Linked DNA regions of Exiguobacterium sibiricum 7-3. The main gene of each other region encodes a partner of the protein of the gene in region 2 in a complex. Links are inferred from orthologs where the notes say so. Each region holds a gene or a part of one and is shown on either strand. Other genes may lie near its edges. The genes, in order: pcrA and uvrB.

The links.
Region 1: the proteins of uvrB (region 2) and pcrA are in contact, whole or in part, in a crystal structure (PDB 7EGT), measured with the Thermus thermophilus proteins. The link is inferred for Exiguobacterium sibiricum 7-3 from one-to-one orthologs. Residues at the interface, in WP_096411307.1 of Thermus thermophilus: Glu23, Leu25, Arg26, Asp27, Gly28, Glu29, Arg30, Phe31, Arg55, Glu326, Asp327, Phe328, Glu379, Ser382, Gln383, His398, Gly400, Arg401; in WP_096412145.1 of Thermus thermophilus: His654, Arg656, Phe657, Gln666, Asp668, Glu669, Lys680, Arg681, Leu682, Ser683, Lys685, Tyr686, Ala687.

What each region holds. Positions count from the first base shown.
Region 1 is NZ_KK211190.1:2,558,121-2,561,369, forward strand. What follows is about bases 292-3,209. They hold pcrA (DNA helicase PcrA), read right to left. Parts: upstream 2,905-3,209; coding sequence 679-2,904; downstream 292-678. Other genes in these bases: ligA (NAD-dependent DNA ligase LigA), read right to left, coding at 292-664; tnpB (IS200/IS605 family element RNA-guided endonuclease TnpB), read left to right, coding at 3,026-3,209. Outside these bases: more of ligA, read right to left, coding at 1-291; more of tnpB, read left to right, coding at 3,210-3,249. UniProt on the Escherichia coli protein: A helicase with DNA-dependent ATPase activity. Unwinds DNA duplexes with 3'-5' polarity. Translocates on single-stranded DNA with 3'-5' polarity. Initiates unwinding more efficiently from a nicked substrate than double-stranded DNA.
Region 2 is NZ_KK211190.1:647,798-651,022, reverse strand. The notes cover bases 256-3,149. They hold uvrB (excinuclease ABC subunit UvrB), read right to left. Parts: upstream 2,740-3,149; coding sequence 772-2,739; downstream 256-771. Other genes in these bases: P402_RS0104220 (hypothetical protein), read right to left, coding at 2,907-3,149; uvrA (excinuclease ABC subunit UvrA), read right to left, coding at 256-770. Also shown: more of uvrA, read right to left, coding at 1-255; more of P402_RS0104220, read right to left, coding at 3,150-3,225. UniProt on the Escherichia coli protein: The UvrABC repair system catalyzes the recognition and processing of DNA lesions. A damage recognition complex composed of 2 UvrA and 2 UvrB subunits scans DNA for abnormalities.

The DNA.
Region 1 (3,249 bases), 1.9 Mb from region 2 along the record:
CGACACCGTAGACGAACAGTGACAGATTACGGGATGCGGTAATCGAAGAATCGAGCTGCCGCAAACTTCCGGCTGCCGCATTACGCGGATTGGCAAACAAGGCTTCCTCACGTTCTGCCCGGTCTGCATTCAAGCGTTCAAACGATTGTTTCGGCATATAGGCTTCACCCCGGACCTCGACCGTCTGATTTTGACGCAGGCGGAGCGGCAAGGCTTTGATCGTCCGCAGGTTTTGTGTGATGTTCTCGCCGACCGTTCCGTCCCCTCGTGTCGCACCACGGACAAGTTGTCCGTCTTCGTACTTCAGGGAAATCGCGAGTCCGTCAAACTTCAACTCTGCAACATATGTCGTCGAACGTCCGAGTGAACGTTCGATGCGGGCGACCCACTCCCGAATTTCCGTCTCATCAAAGACGTTGCCGAGCGATAACATTGGTAAATCATGGGTCACCTTCTCAAAGGCATCGAGCGGCGCAGCACCGACGCGTTGCGTCGGTGAATCTGCCGTGATCAGTTCCGGATGTGCCGTTTCAAGTTCCGTCAGTTCCCGTAACAATTGATCATAGGTGCTGTCCGGAACAGTCGGCTGATCCTGCACGTAATATTCATAACTGTATTGGTTCAACTTTTGGCGTAATTCCTCGATTCGTGCCTGTTCTATCATCTTGACGCCTCCACTCATACCTTTTTGATTGGTGCGAATTTCGCAAGTAACCGTTTGACACCAACTTCCGGGAAGGCGATATCGATTTCTAAGCTGTCTCCTGCCCCGCGTGTCTGCACGACGGTTCCCCGGCCCCATTTTCCGTGTTCTGCTTTGTCACCGACGTTCCACCCGAGTGACTCTGCTCCTGACGTCTTCATCGCAGTCGGTTTCGTGACTGATCGGCCGATGACGGCTTTTCCTTGCGGTACCGGACGATCTTCCCATGGCAATGGTTTCGGTTTTTTACCGGTCCGTTCCAGTACTTCCTCCGGTAATTCGGCAAGAAAACGGGATTCGAGATTGGCATTGGTCCGGCCATACAGCGAACGCATCCGCGCGTGCGAAAGATACAATCGTTTTTCTGCCCGCGTGATGCCGACGTAGGCGAGGCGACGCTCCTCTTCCATCTCATCTTCATCCTGCAACGAACGGCTGTGCGGGAACAAGCCTTCTTCCATTCCGATCAGGAAGACGATTGGGAACTCGAGACCTTTGGCCGAGTGTAACGTCATCAACGTCACTTGTTCACCCGGATCACTTTCATCCAGAGAATCGACATCGGCGACCAGCGTCAAATCCGTTAAGAACGCGATAATCGTTTGTTCTTCCGAATCTGCTTTTTCGGTCTCTTTTTCAAAGTTTTGCGCAACCGTGATGAACTCGTTGATGTTCTCAAGACGGCTTTGTGCTTCGAGTGTCTTGTCTTCTTTTAAGACTTGACGGTAGCCGCTCTTCTCAAGCACTTCTTCCACCAATTCGGACAGGCTGATGAACTCTTGCATCTGTTGCAGACCAAGAATCATCGTCCGGAAATCCGTCAGTTTGGCTGCCGTTTTCGGCGCAATGCTCGACAATTCGATATCGCGAATCGCTTCCATCAGGGAAACTCCCTGCAAGTCGGCAAAATCACGCAATTTATCAATCGTTGTCGCGCCGATTCCGCGCTTCGGTTCATTGACGATTCGGGCAAACGATAAATCTTCGTTCGGATTCGAAATCAGACGCAGATAAGCCAAAACATCCTTGATTTCCTTCCGGTCGTAGAACTTCGTGCCGCCAATCATCTTGTACGGAACATTGGATTTGAGTAACGTTTCCTCAATCGCCCGCGACTGGGCATTGGTCCGGTACAGAATCGCGACATCGTTTAATTTCATTCCGTAACGTAAGGCATTGCGGATTTCCTGAACGATATAGAACGCTTCTTCCCGTTCATTTTCTGCTGTATGGACCACCAGTTTTTCGCCTTCCGCGTTTTCCGTCCAGAGTTTTTTATCTTTACGGGTGCTGTTGTTCTGAATGACGTGGTTCGCTGCGTCCAGAATCCGTTTTGAAGACCGGTAGTTTTGTTCAAGCAGGATGACTTTCGCTGTCGGATAGTCTTCCTCAAACGACAGGATATTGGCAATGTCGGCTCCGCGCCAACGGTAAATCGACTGATCCGAGTCCCCGACGACACATAAGTTTTGGTGCGCCGCTGCGAGCAGATTGACAAGATCATATTGGGCTTTGTTCGTATCTTGGTACTCATCGACATGGATGTATTGGAACTTGCGTTGGTAAAACGCCAGAACGTCCGGATTTTGTTTGAACAACTCGGTCGTCTTCCCGATCAAGTCGTCAAAATCCAGCGCGTTATTGCGGCGCAAGACGGCTTCGTATCCTTTGTAGATTTCAGCAACGGTTTTTTCGTACGGGTTCGTGACGATCGAGGCGTAAAACTCCGCGCTCCGCAATTCGTTTTTTTGACTCGAGATGATCGACAACATCGACCGTGGATCCCATTTCTTCGGATCAAGATTTTGTTCTTTTAACACAAGTTTAAGCGCCGACTGCTGGTCGCTTGAATCGAGAATCGTGAAGTTTCGGTTGTAGCCGATTTTTTCGATGTCCCGACGTAACATCCGGACACACATCGAGTGGAAGGTCGACACCCAGATGTCGTTGGCGACACCGCCGACGAGCCGGGAAATCCGGTCACGCATCTCGCGTGCCGCTTTGTTCGTAAACGTAATCGCCAAGATGTTCCACGGGGCGACTTGTTTCGCAGCCATCAAATAGGCGACACGGTGTGTCAGGACACGGGTTTTCCCGGAGCCTGCTCCCGCCATGATTAACAGCGGTCCATCGGTATGCTTGACTGCCTTTGCTTGTTCTGGATTCAATCCGCTGACAAGCTGTTCACTTAAATTAAACATCTAAATAGCCTCATTTCTATCTAAATTAGGCGAGAGTACTCGCACTTCTAAACGTAGTGAAAGTGGGAGGTGAATCGCCAGCCTCCCTTTCGGGTATAAACCTCTCAAGGAGGTGAAAATCATGTTGAAGCATAAGGCCTACAAATTCAGAATCTACCCGACAAAAGAGCAGGAAATCCTGATTGCGAAGACCATTGGTTGTTCGCGCTTCGTCTTCAACTACTTCTTATCGAAGTGGGATGAGACGTATCAAGCGACAGGCAAAGGAATGTCTTACGGTTCTTGTTCAAAAGAAATCCCGATGCTGAAGCAAGAGCACAACTGGCTGAAAGAAGTCGATAGCCA
Region 2 (3,225 bases):
CAAATCGGACAGGCATGATGTTCGCTGAACAACAGTTCGTTCCCATCCATCGTATCGACGATGACGCGACCGTCAGCAAGACGAAGGGCCGTCTCGAGTGAGTCCGCGAGGCGGGCTTCAGCGTCCGGACGCACGACGACCCGGTCGACGACGACTTCGATTGAGTGTTTTTTATTTTTCTCGAGTTCGATTTCATCCGTCAAATCGATCGTTTCTCCATCAACACGGACGCGGACGAATCCTTCTTTTTTCAAGTCTTCGAAGACTTTGACATGGGCTCCTTTGCGTCCGGAAATAATCGGCGCGAGAATTTGCAGACGGCTGCGTTCCGGCAGTTCCATCACTTGGTCGACCATCTGACTGATTGTTTGGCTCGAGATTTCGATTCCGTGATTAGGACAGATCGGTTTCCCAATCCGTGCATACAGCAGACGCAGATAGTCATAAATTTCCGTGACCGTCCCGACCGTCGACCTCGGGTTTTTACTTGTCGTCTTTTGGTCGATTGAAATCGCCGGACTGAGTCCTTCAATCGCATCGACATCCGGTTTGTCCATCTGACCTAAAAACTGACGGGCATAAGCGGACAGACTTTCGACATACCGCCGTTGTCCTTCCGCATAAATCGTATCAAACGCGAGGGATGATTTCCCCGATCCCGACAAGCCCGTCAAGACGACGAGCTGATCGCGCGGAATTTCGACATCGATGTTCTGTAAGTTATTGACGCGAGCGCCTTTGATGATGATTTTGTTCTTTTTTTCTGCCAACTTAGGCACCTGCTTTCAATTCTAAGATAAGGTCTCGCAATTCAGCTGCCCGTTCAAACTGCATGTCTTTCGCCGCTTGACGCATCTCTTGATCGAGTTGTTCGAGCAACGTTTCGCGTTCCGGTTTTTTCAGTTTGTTGAACTTCTCGAGTTTTTCGACGGTATCATCATTCTCAATCGTCGTACTGATGACACCACGGACATCTTTTTGAATCGTTTTCGGCGTGATACCGTGTTCTTTATTAAAGGCGAGCTGAATGTTTCGCCGCCGATCGGTTTCATCAATGGCCCGCTGCATCGAGTCGGTCATCTTATCAGCAAAGAGAATGACGTGCCCTTCCGAGTTCCGGGCCGCCCGACCGATCGTCTGAATCAGCGACCGTTCCGAACGCAGGAACCCTTCTTTATCGGCATCGAGAATCGTCACGAGCGAGACTTCCGGAATATCAAGTCCTTCCCGCAACAGGTTAATCCCGACGAGGACATCGTATTTGCCGAGCCGTAAATCGCGGATGATTTCAATCCGTTCGAGTGTCTTGATTTCCGAGTGCATATAGTTGACCTTGACGCCATGTTCTTTCAGGTAGTCCGTCAAGTCTTCCGACATTTTTTTCGTCAACGTCGTCACGAGAACCCGTTCATTTTTCGCGACGCGCTCCCGGATGTTATCCATCAGGTAGTCGATTTGTCCCGTGATCGGATGAATCTCGATCGTCGGGTCGACCAGTCCGGTCGGTCGGATGATCTGTTCAACCATCTCTTTTGTATGTTCGATTTCGTAAGGACCCGGTGTCGCCGAGATATAGATCGCCTGGCTGACCTTTTCTTCGAATTCCTCGAACCGGAGCGGCCGGTTGTCCTTCGCCGACGGCAGACGGAAACCGTGGTCGACGAGGACTTGTTTCCGTGCCTGATCGCCGTTGTACATACCGCGGATTTGCGGCAACGTCACGTGCGACTCATCGGCGACGAGCAGGAAGTCCTTCGGGAAATAGTCGATCAGCGTATACGGTGTCGAGCCCGGTGGCATTAAGTTCAAGTGGCGGGAATAGTTTTCAATCCCGGAACAGTAACCCATCTCGCGCATCATCTCGAGATCGTAGTTCGTCCGTTGTTCGAGACGCTGGGCTTCAAGCAGCATACCGTCTTCGCGCATCTTCGCGAGTTGCGTTTCGAGCTCAGCCTCAATGTTCGCAATCGCTTTTTGCAGACGGGTATCCCCCGTCACGAAGTGGGATGCCGGGAAAATCGAGATGTGTTCCCGGTCGGCAATGATTTCACCGGTCAATGGATCCATATCGCGGATGCGTTCGATCTCATCTCCGAAAAATTCGACCCGGACACATTGTTCATCACGCGACGCCGGGAAAATTTCGACGACGTCTCCCCGGACGCGGAACCGTCCGCGCTGGAAATCGATATCGTTCCGTTCATATTGGATATCGATCAGACGGCGTAACATCTCGTTCCGTCCCATCTCGTTTCCGACACGTAACGACAGCACGTGGTTGTTGTACTCTTCCGGATTACCGAGACCATAGATACACGATACCGACGCGACAATCAGCACATCTTCGCGTTCAAACAAAGAAGATGTCGCCGAGTGACGTAATTTATCAATCTCATCATTGATCGATGAGTCTTTTTCGATGAACGTATCCGTCGACGGTACGTACGCTTCCGGTTGATAATAATCATAAAAGCTGACGAAATATTCGACTGCGTTATTTGGGAAGAACTCTTTGAACTCCGAATACAGCTGACCGGCAAGCGTCTTGTTGTGCGCTAAGACCAATGTCGGCTTCTTAATCTCTTTGATGACGTTCGAGACGGTGAATGTTTTCCCTGTTCCCGTCGCTCCAAGTAACGTCTGATGGCGCTCGCCGTTCTTGACGCCTGCAATCAGTTTTTCAATTGCCACCGGTTGGTCGCCACCCGGTTCAAATGGTGATACTAACTCAAAATCCATCGTATTCTTCCCCCTCATCCAGTTCACAAAATCTATTTTTATTGTACCACTTTACGAACAAACATTCGATTTTGAAGTGCTCCATTTAAAAGTTACCCGTTTTTCACCAAAAGAAAAAGTCCAGCACGGCGGCTGGACTTTTTTTTTAGCTGGATTTTGATTTTGACTCACTGAAGTGTCCGGATTTTCGTCCGTTTATTACCGGGCTCACTGACGAACAAAATCCCAAGATCGTGATGATCCTGTTCATAAAAAGCCCGCTGTGCGAACCGGACGTCTCCGTTATGGTTCATGACTTCGAGACGGAGATACGGCTTATGTTTTTGAATCGCTTCATAAAATGATTTCTCCGACTCGACGAACTCTCCGTTGACCTTATAAATCGCTTCACCCGGAATCAGTCCCATCTCAGAAGCCGGTTTCTCCGGTAACGTCCCGAGAATGACGACACCACGTTTTCCATTAAGGAACAACGGGGTCTGTGAC